Regions from separate parts of the Pedobacter folensis genome, predicted to be linked through region 1. Evidence: riboswitches for the same ligand, from Rfam matches in the RefSeq annotation. Region 1 holds a riboswitch; each other region holds the start of a gene.
What was found. Region 1 has a riboswitch for S-adenosylmethionine ahead of metH (methionine synthase). Riboswitches for the same ligand answer to the same signal wherever they lie in the genome.

Region 1 (3,283 bases):
GGATGAAGGTATTAATAAATTTATCCTGATCGGAGAAAATGTGCTAAATTTCCATGCTTCTGACGATAGTTATTACGAAGAATGGTTTCAGGAAGTAGAAGACGGCTGGATTGTGGGCGTAAATTTTCAGCAACACGTTATTACCGAGTTTCGCGACAATAACATCGATTATTACATTAACTTTGGTGGTGCTTTTGACAACCTGCCATGGCGCACCTTAAAACCTTTACAGTTCTTTAAAAAAGTTGAAGAACTGCTGACAAAAAGATTAAACTAAATATTTATTTTTATATAGTTAAATACACAAAATTTAAAATGGAACAACAAAATTATCAATATCAGGACAACAGTGTTTTTGTACAGGAAAAATCTGCATCTAAACGTTTCTTCGGAAATGTTTTCTTATGGATGTTCGTCGCACTAGCTGTTTCTACAGTTGCAGCTTATTTTATCGCCAGTACACCGGCGGTATTGGATTATCTTTTATCCTATAACCCACAAACAGGTAAGGGCGGCTTTACCGTTTTAGGGTACATCGCAATATTTGCTCCTCTAGGGTTAGTATTCTTAATGGGTGCTGGTATGCAAAGAATGTCTTATCAGGCATTAATTGGTGTGTTTTTGCTTTATTCTATATTAACAGGAGTAATGCTCAGCTTTATCTTGTTAACTTACTCCTTGCCATCAGTTGTAATTAGTTTTGCTGCGGCTGCTGCGATATTTGCGGTAATGGCAATAATGGGATATACCACAGATACCGATCTAAGTAAATTTGGCCCTATATTATTTGCAGGTGTAATTGGTTTGGTGATCATCAGCATAATCAATATGTTTTTAGGTAGCTCAACATTGGGTTACATTATGGGTTTTATCGGAGTGGCGATTTTTACTGCATTAACTGCGTACAAAGTTCAGGAGCTTAAAAGAATTGGTGAAGGATTAGATGAAAACGGAAACACTTTAGGTGTAAATGAGAGCAAAAAGCTAGCAATTATGGGTGCGTTGTCGCTTTATATCACTTTTATCAACTTGTTTTTGTCGCTGTTACGCATTTTCGGTAACAGAAGATAAACCTAAATAACAGAACAATATTCTTAAGGCTGCGCAGTTTTGCGTGGCCTTTGTAATTTTATTTGGTAGCGAAGCGATAATTTTTGGAATTGATGTTGCTTTGTTGCATTTTTGTATGCTTATTAAGAAAGACGGAGGGATTAGACCCAACGAAGTCTTAGCAACCTGTAACCATACAAGGTGCTAAATTCTATTCTGCAAATAGCGGAAACAGATAAGTTTAGGATTACGATTCACGTACCAACTTTTTAAATAAGCCTTTTAGGATGTAATAATGTATAATGGAAGATGTATGATATGTCTTGCCATTTGCCATTTTCCATCCCACATTTTACACAACAAATGGGTATAAGAGAAGAATTAGAAAAACGTATTTTGGTGATTGATGGTGCAATGGGTACCATGATTCAGCGATATACCTTAACCGAAGAAGATTTTAGAGGGGAGCGATTTAAAAACCATCCCTGTGATGTAAAAGGCAATAACGATTTGCTCAACATCACACGTCCGGATATTATTAAAACAATACACCTGGAGTACCTGGCGTCTGGTGCCGATATTATCGAAACCAACACGTTTAGTACACAGCGCATTTCCATGGCCGATTACCAGATGGAAGACCTTTCTTACGAAATGAGTTTCGAAGGCGCGCGAGTGGCAAAAGAAGCCGTAAACGAGTTCATGGCTGCAAATCCAGACCGTAAATGTTTTGTGGCTGGTGCTATAGGCCCAACAAACCGTACCCTTTCCATGTCGCCTAATGTAAACGACCCTGGTTTTAGGGCGGTTTATTTTGATGAGCTGGAAGCCGCTTATTACGAGCAGGTACGTGGTTTGGTTGATGGTGGTTCGGATGTATTATTAATCGAAACCATTTTCGATACTTTAAATGCTAAAGTGGCCATTGTAGCCATTAAAAAATATGAAGAGGTAATTGGCCGTAAACTGGAGATCATGATTTCCGGCACCATTACCGATGCCTCCGGAAGGACACTTTCAGGTCAAACTGCCGAAGCTTTCTTAAACTCTGTCATGCATGCAAAACCATTAAGTATTGGTTTTAACTGTGCTTTGGGTGCTAAAGAAATGCGTCCGCATATCGAGGAACTCGCTGCAAAAGCAGGCTGTTATGTTTCGGCCTATCCAAATGCAGGTTTACCAAACGAATTTGGTGCTTATGATGAACAACCGCACGAAACGGCACATTTGGTTGATGACTTTATTGCATCAGGTTTTGTGAACATCGTGGGAGGCTGTTGTGGTACTACACCAGAGCATATTGGCTGTATTGCGAAAAATGCAAGGAAAGCGGAACCCCGCAAAATCCCGGTATTGGAGCCTTACATGCGTTTAAGCGGATTGGAGCCTGTAACCATTACTCCGGAAAGCATTTTCGTGAATATTGGTGAAAGAACCAATATTACAGGATCTCCTAAATTCTCTAAACTGATTTTGGGTGGCGATTACGAAGCTGCACTGGCTGTTGCTTTGCAGCAGGTTGAAGGCGGTGCGCAGGTAATTGATGTGAACATGGATGAAGGGATGTTGGATTCAGAAGCCGCGATGACTAAGTTTTTAAACCTCATTGCTTCTGAACCGGATATTGCCAAATTGCCAATCATGGTCGATTCATCTAAATGGTCGGTTATCGAAAATGGCTTAAAATGTTTGCAGGGAAAAGGAATCGTAAACTCCATCTCATTAAAAGAGGGTGAAGATAAATTCCGCGAAAGCGCCCGCAAAATTATGCAATATGGCGCTGCAGTGGTAGTTATGGCTTTTGATGAGCAAGGTCAGGCCGATAATTATGAGCGCAGGAAAGAAATCTGTAAAAGAAGTTACGATATCCTGGTAAACGAAATTGGTTTCCCGGCAGAAGATATTATTTTCGATCCGAACATCTTAACCGTAGCAACAGGACTCGAAGAGCATAACAATTATGCCGTCGATTTTATAAATGCCACCCGTTGGATCAAAGAAAACCTGCCTCATGCTAAAGTGAGCGGAGGGGTTTCTAACATTTCTTTCTCTTTCAGGGGAAATAATACCGTTCGCGAAGCGATGCACTCTGCATTTCTTTATCACGCCATCCAGGCTGGTTTAGATATGGGGATTGTGAACGCCGGAATGTTGGAGGTTTATCAGGAAATTCCACCCGAATTGTTAGAAAGGGTAGAAGATGTGCTCTTAAACCGCAGAGACGATGCCACGG
Region 2 (3,283 bases), on a different contig from region 1:
TGGATTTCTATAATGACTTTGAAGATTTTAGGACAGCGGCCAATAAAGAGATTGAAAAGGTGCAGGCCAGCAAAGGTTTAATCCCTTCCTCATCAGGCGAAAATGTAATCCACTATTCGGCACTACCCTGGTTAAATTTCACTTCTTTATCACATGCCCGCAATTATGCTTATCAGGATAGCTGCCCTAAAATATCTTTTGGTAAAGTTAGAGATGAAAACGGGAGAAAAATAATGTCGGTTTCCATACACGTAAACCATGCCTTGATGGATGGCTATAACGTGGCCCAATTTGTAGATTGTTATCAGGAGCTGTTAAACAAAAAAGAAGTTAACGAATATATTTAATTCAAAACTTTAAGCAATTAAACCTAAAGCATATTTAATGTTCGGTTAATATTAGGAATTTATTTTCGGCGATGTTTATAGCTGCCGTTATTATTCCTTTTTACCTTTTGGCTGTTGTAGCCATGTGTTATATGGATACCGTTTTTAAGGCCATTATGTTTTTTGTGCTGTTGCTTATTGCCACATTTGTACTTTTTCTGTTCATCAATTATCCTATGCAATCGGTGTTTGCGGTAATCTGTTTAATGGCCTTGCTTGCTTTTAAACCTAAAGATTAATTAAAAAATGAATTATCATTTGCATTCGAGAAAGTATTTGCTATTTTTGCTGCTCGGGCAGGAAGCTTGAAAATTTAAAATTGGGGGATTAGCTCATTTGGCTAGAGCGCTTCGCTGGCAGTGAAGAGGTGATCGGTTCGAATCCGATATTCTCCACCACATTAAAGGCTACCTGTAAGGTGGCCTTTATCATTTAAAGGGTTTCTTCCCTTGCATAGCAGCTTAAATATCCACCAAGTTTGTTACATCAACAGTCATAGATATGCAATTTTCATGAGCGTTTTTACAGGTATAACCACTTTTTTTAGACTTTAAATAAAAAGACTACAAAATCTATAGGAATTATATATATTTGCTCCTGCAAGGAATAATTTTGCAGACTTATCCAGAAAGACTGAGGGAAAGGCCCTGTGATGTCTTAGCAACCTGTTGCCAAATAAGGTGCTAAATCCTTCCTCTAACCAAGGAAAGATAAGAAAGATTTCGCTAAAGAATCTGAATGAGCCTGTGGTAAATTTTAAAGATTAAAAAATGAACATTTATTTAAACACCAGCGCTGACGATACCACTCCCGAACAAAGTTTTTGCCGGGATGAAACCTGATATCTTCCAGCTGAAAGGCAACAACTATTTCGAGCGTATTATCAGGTAGTTGGGCTTACATGATGTTTCAACTTTGAACTTAATTATTTTATAAAAAGAACCCATAAAACCAAAAACCATGAAAAAATCACTACTAATTGCCATTAGTATCCTTCCGGTTGCAGCAATGGCACAGAAACCGTTCTCTATTGAGGGAACCCTGAAAAAATCATCAGCCCCCGAAAAAGTATACCTCAGTTATGCTCAGAACGGACAATCGCTTACCGATTCTACAGAATTAAAAAATGGATCATTCTCCTTTTCTGGCCATGTAGCCGATCCGGTTAGGGCATCGCTTTATAGAAAACCAGTTGAAAAAAACGGAAAAAGGGATGTATTGTCCTTTTATCTCGAAACAGGTACCCTTAAACTCGCCACCGCAGATTCTTTAAAAAATGCTTCAATTACCGGATCGAAAGTAAATGCCGATAATGATAAGTTAAAAGCACTGACCAAACCTGTACAGGATAAACTTGCAGCCATAAGCGGCGAATTTGGTAAACTTAGTCCTGAACAAAAAAAAAATAAGGCACTAACCGATTCGATTTATAAACGTTATGAAGCAGCAAGTAAGGCGCTGGAACCGATATACCTTGATTTTGCAAGGAAAAACCCTAAATCTTACATAAGCTTAAACGCAATTCAGCAGATTGCCACCAGTGAAACCGTACAGGCAGAAGCCGAACAGGTTTATGCTGGTTTAGATGGGACGGTAAAAGAAAGTAAAGCTGGTAAAGATGTTTCAATTTACTTCAACGCAGTAAAGAAAACCAAAATTGGACTTCAGGCAATCGATTTTACACAAAATGATGTAAACGATAAACCGGTAAAATTATCTGATTTTAAAGGAAAATATGTTCTGGTTGATTTTTGGGCTTCATGGTGCGGACCTTGCAGACAGGAGAATCCTAATGTAGTAGCAGCCTATAATCAGTATAAAGATAAAGGGTTTACCATATTGGGTGTTTCTTTAGATCAGCCTGGGAAAAAAGAGGCCTGGTTAAAAGCCATTGCCGATGACCAGTTAACATGGACACATGTTTCTGACCTAAAATTTTGGGACAATGCGGTAGCAAAACAATATGGAATCAGATCTATCCCGGCAAACTTTTTAATTGATCCAGATGGAAAGATTATCGCAAAAGGACTTCGTGGAGAAGCATTGAAAGAAAAACTGGCGTCGCTTCTGGAGGCTAAAAGTAAATAGATAAGAATACGGTTCAATAAAAATTAATTAATAAGTTTTAGAAATAATAAGAGAAAAAAGACAGCTGCCCTTTTATGCAAAGTGTATAAAAGGTTACCAGATAAATAATAACAGGGGCGATTGAGGCCGCCCCTGAATCAAGTGATTTATCACGGTATGTGACCAATAATGCGACTTAATGTTTAACCACTCAAACAAATATAATGAAAATATCCTAAAAAATTAGTTCGTCAATTAAATGGATGTCCCTTAGCCGTAAACGATTGTATTACTGCTTAAACTATCCTATTCTCCCAAATTACCCCATTTTTCTTCTTAAAGCATTGTGTTGATTTAAGGCTAGGCAGTTTTTCTGTTAGCAATGAAATCGCTGTGGGTAAAATTTCAATATCTGCCATGAATTGGGACCTGGCATCAACATTCATTAACTAAAACCATCATAAATGAAACGAAAGTTATTTTCGCTTATTATACTGTGCCTTTTTGCAGTCTTTAATGCCAGGGCACAAACCAAAGTTATTACAGGAAAGGTAATAGCTGTGGCAGACGGGCTGCCCATTCCTGCTGTTTCTGTAAGAATAGCGGGCAGTAAAATTGCCACGCAAACTGATGCAGACGGGAGGTTTTCCATCGTTGCTCCATCTTCGGCAAAAACAATTGAGTTTAGCTACCTCGGTTTTGTAACGCTAAGGGAGAATATTGGTGACCGTAAGGCAATCAATATCAGCTTACAAGCCGATCAAACAGGTTTAGAAGAGGTTATCGTTACTGGTTTCGGCCAAACGGTTAAAAAAAGAGATATTACAGGT
Region 3 (3,283 bases), on a different contig from region 1:
GTATTGGCCGGGCAGGCAATATCACCGGCAGCATCATATATCAGTTTTGTTCCGCCAGCCAGTAATTCTTTTGGTACATAAACCTGCACCCTGGTAATCGAATAACCCGAAGGGAAATAACGCACATAATAACCGTCTGGGTGTTTGGTCCAGATACCACTTGGCACATCGCTTCTTGGTGGCGCCATACCCGCTATAATCGCATATTTTTCCATATCTGCGTAGGTATAATTTCCAGAAGCGACTAACTGGCGGATATTATTTTCTGCTTCAAAAACGGCCCTCACACCTGCAGGCAATTGATCTTTGGCCTTTTCCATTACATCGAAGGGTAAAATGCCTAATGCACCACCTTCTAATTGGGTAAGTTGTTTTGGTGTTAATAATTTAATGGCAGTTACTTTAACTTGTCCATTAAAATCGGCAAATTTTGTTCTGGCAATGATCGTCCAGAGTAAAGCCTGGATATCATGTTGGTCTACATCAGGATGTTTCTCAGCGCTTTTCAGAATAGAAACCACAATTTCTTCCTTCGGACCTAAAACTGGTGCAAACATATAACCATCGCCTTTTGATGGCGCAAAAGTTCCGGCTTTTAAACAATAACTTTTATTGGTCATTTCGTATAAACCTTCGCAAAGTACAAAACCACCCTCTGGGTTTTTAGGCAATAAATATAATGGCTGGGCCTTTAAATTTAATGAATTAATGAAATCAGGTAGCTTTTCGCCTTCTCTGTTTACATCTTCAAAGCTGGTGGTAATGGCAGCGGGCTGTTTTAAAAACTTGTCTACCCCTAAGGCTTTAGCACCCTGAGCAGTGCCTACTTTTAACAGTTTGTCTTTTAAACCTCCGAATTGGGCGTTTGCGCTGCTTAAACCTATTACAGTAAAGAGCAGGCCTAAACATAGGGCTTTTGTATTTTTCATCATGATTAAATTTAGATAGGTAACACAAACTTAGAATTTTAAGCGTTAATTTCTTATTAAAAGTTTCGCATTGTCATCACACCATAAAAATACACCATTCATTTTCAGTGCGTTAATGTAATTTCGAAATTTTATTTTGTGGATTAAAATTAAATTCAGACATTTGGAATATTATTTGGCAGAAAGCTAAATAAAAGTCAATCTTCACAGGTTGATTTATAAAGAAGTGGCGAGAGACTGGCTCGATGACCCACTGGCAACCCTCAGAAAGAGAAGGTGCCAATTCCTGACCGGATAACATGGTGTTATTTGGAGATATAAATTAGAACTGATGAAAACATTAAATCTTCAATCGCTAAGCGAACCCAGTGCTAACCTTAAAAAGGTAGAACGGACTTCTATTTCTTTTATTTGTTGCGAGATGCGTGCGATTACTTGTATGTGCTGTTGCATACAGTAATTTAAAAATCTTCCTTTTTTGTTTCTTTCAAATTGGAAGGTCCCGCGAAATCGGGATACGCCCTGTTAGGTTTTAGGATTACCCTAATTTCCACCTATCTAAATCACACCAAAAAAAAAATAGAAATTATGTCAACATCATATAAATTTGAAACTTTACAATTACACGCTGGTCAGGAAATAGATCCTACAACTGGATCAAGAGCGGTTCCTATTTATCAAACCACTTCTTACGGCTTTAAAAATGCCGAACATGGGGCTAATTTATTTGCTTTAAAAGAGTTTGGAAATATCTATACCCGGATCATGAATCCAACCAACGATGTTTTCGAAAAACGTATTGCGGCTTTAGAAGGTGGTGTAGCTGCTTTGGCCGTAGCCTCAGGACAAGCCGCTCAATTTATAGCCTTAAACAACATATTGGAAGCTGGAGACAGTATCGTTTCTTCATCTCACATTTACGGTGGAACTTATAATCAATTTAAAGTAGCTTTCAAACGTTTGGGTATACATGTCGATTTTGCAAATCCGGATGTGCCTGAAGAATTTGAAAACAAAATTACCGATAAAACCAAAGCGATCTTTTTAGAAACCATTGGCAATCCGGCGTTTAGTGTTCCTGATTTCGAAAAAATTGCGGCCATTGCAAAAAAATATGATCTGCCATTGGTGGTCGATAATACTTTCGGCGCAGGTGGTTATTTGTTTAAACCCTTAGAGCATGGCGCCAATATCGTGGTCGAATCGGCAACGAAATGGATTGGTGGCCACGGTACCAGTATTGGCGGTGTAATCGTTGATGGTGGAAATTACAACTGGGGCAATGGAAAATTCCCACAATTCTCTGAGCCTTCGGAAGGTTATCATGGTTTGGTTTTTAGCGATGTTTTTGGCATCGGCGGACCATTCGGCAATATCCAGTTTATTATCCGGGCCCGTGTAGAAGGATTAAGAGATCTTGGACCGGCCTTATCCCCTTTCAATTCTTTTCTTTTATTACAAGGATTAGAAACTTTATCGCTCCGCGTTCAGCGCCATGTAGATAATGCATTAGAATTAGCCACCTGGTTAGAAAACCATCCATTGGTTAAAGAAGTTCAATACCCTGGTTTGGCCAGCAGCAAATACAACAACCTGGCTAAAAAATATTTAAGCAATGGTTTTGGGGCAGTATTATCGTTCGAGTTGGCCGGAAGCAAAGAAAACGCAACACAGGTAATTGATAACTTAAAACTGGTATCGCATCTGGCCAATGTAGGTGATGCCAAAACATTGATCATTCAGCCTTCAGCCACAACACACCAGCAATTAAGCGAAACAGAACAATTGGCAGCGGGTGTTAAACCAAATGCCTTAAGGGTTTCAGTCGGCATTGAGCATATTGATGATATTAAAGCCGATTTCGAACAAGCGTTCGCCACCATTAAAGCTACCGCTCCAACAGCGCATTTACAAGCCTAACCGTTAATATTCCGAATACAACAAAACAATGAGTACAACATCAACATATCACTATAATAAACAGTTCAAATTAGAGAGCGGAAAAAAAATCCGTAACCTGCAGATTGCTTATCAAACTTATGGCAAATTAAATGCAAATAAAGATAATGTGATTTGGGTTTGCCATGCACTTACCGCCAATGCTGATGTTTTTGAATGGTGGGAAGGTTTATTCGGTCAAAACTCATTGTTCAATCCGGAAGAGCATTATATCGTTTGTGCCAATGTTTTAGGTTCGCATTATGGTAGCTCGAACCCATTAAGTACCAATCCCGTAACAGGTTTGCCTTATTATCTTTCATTTCCTCAGTTTACCATCCGCGATTTAGTATCGGCACACCAGTTATTGGCATCGCATTTAGGTATTGATTATATAAAATTATTAATCGGTGGTT

Region 2: another riboswitch for S-adenosylmethionine. It lies ahead of AC04QZ_RS15325 (redoxin domain-containing protein); the one in region 1 lies ahead of metH (methionine synthase).
Region 3: another riboswitch for S-adenosylmethionine. It lies ahead of AC04QZ_RS02475 (O-acetylhomoserine aminocarboxypropyltransferase/cysteine synthase family protein); the one in region 1 lies ahead of metH (methionine synthase).

The regions. Positions count from the first base shown of each region.
Region 1 is NZ_JBWJIF010000002.1:922,400-925,682, forward strand. It holds gene AC04QZ_RS12555 (hypothetical protein) at 1-277, shown strand, start outside; gene AC04QZ_RS12560 (Bax inhibitor-1/YccA family protein) at 316-1,071, shown strand; SAM riboswitch class I at 1,188-1,292, shown strand; gene metH (methionine synthase) at 1,414-3,283, shown strand, end outside.
Region 2 is NZ_JBWJIF010000003.1:163,914-167,196, forward strand. It holds gene AC04QZ_RS15310 (CatA-like O-acetyltransferase) at 1-347, shown strand, start outside; gene AC04QZ_RS15315 (hypothetical protein) at 419-625, shown strand; tRNA gene AC04QZ_RS15320 (tRNA-Ala) at 708-784, shown strand; SAM riboswitch class I at 1,004-1,103, shown strand; gene AC04QZ_RS15325 (redoxin domain-containing protein) at 1,347-2,474, shown strand; gene AC04QZ_RS15330 (SusC/RagA family TonB-linked outer membrane protein) at 2,918-3,283, shown strand, end outside.
Region 3 is NZ_JBWJIF010000001.1:623,636-626,918, reverse strand. It holds gene AC04QZ_RS02480 (hypothetical protein) at 1-932, opposite strand, end outside; SAM riboswitch class I at 1,143-1,253, shown strand; gene AC04QZ_RS02475 (O-acetylhomoserine aminocarboxypropyltransferase/cysteine synthase family protein) at 1,518-2,849, shown strand; gene AC04QZ_RS02470 (homoserine O-acetyltransferase family protein) at 2,878-3,283, shown strand, end outside.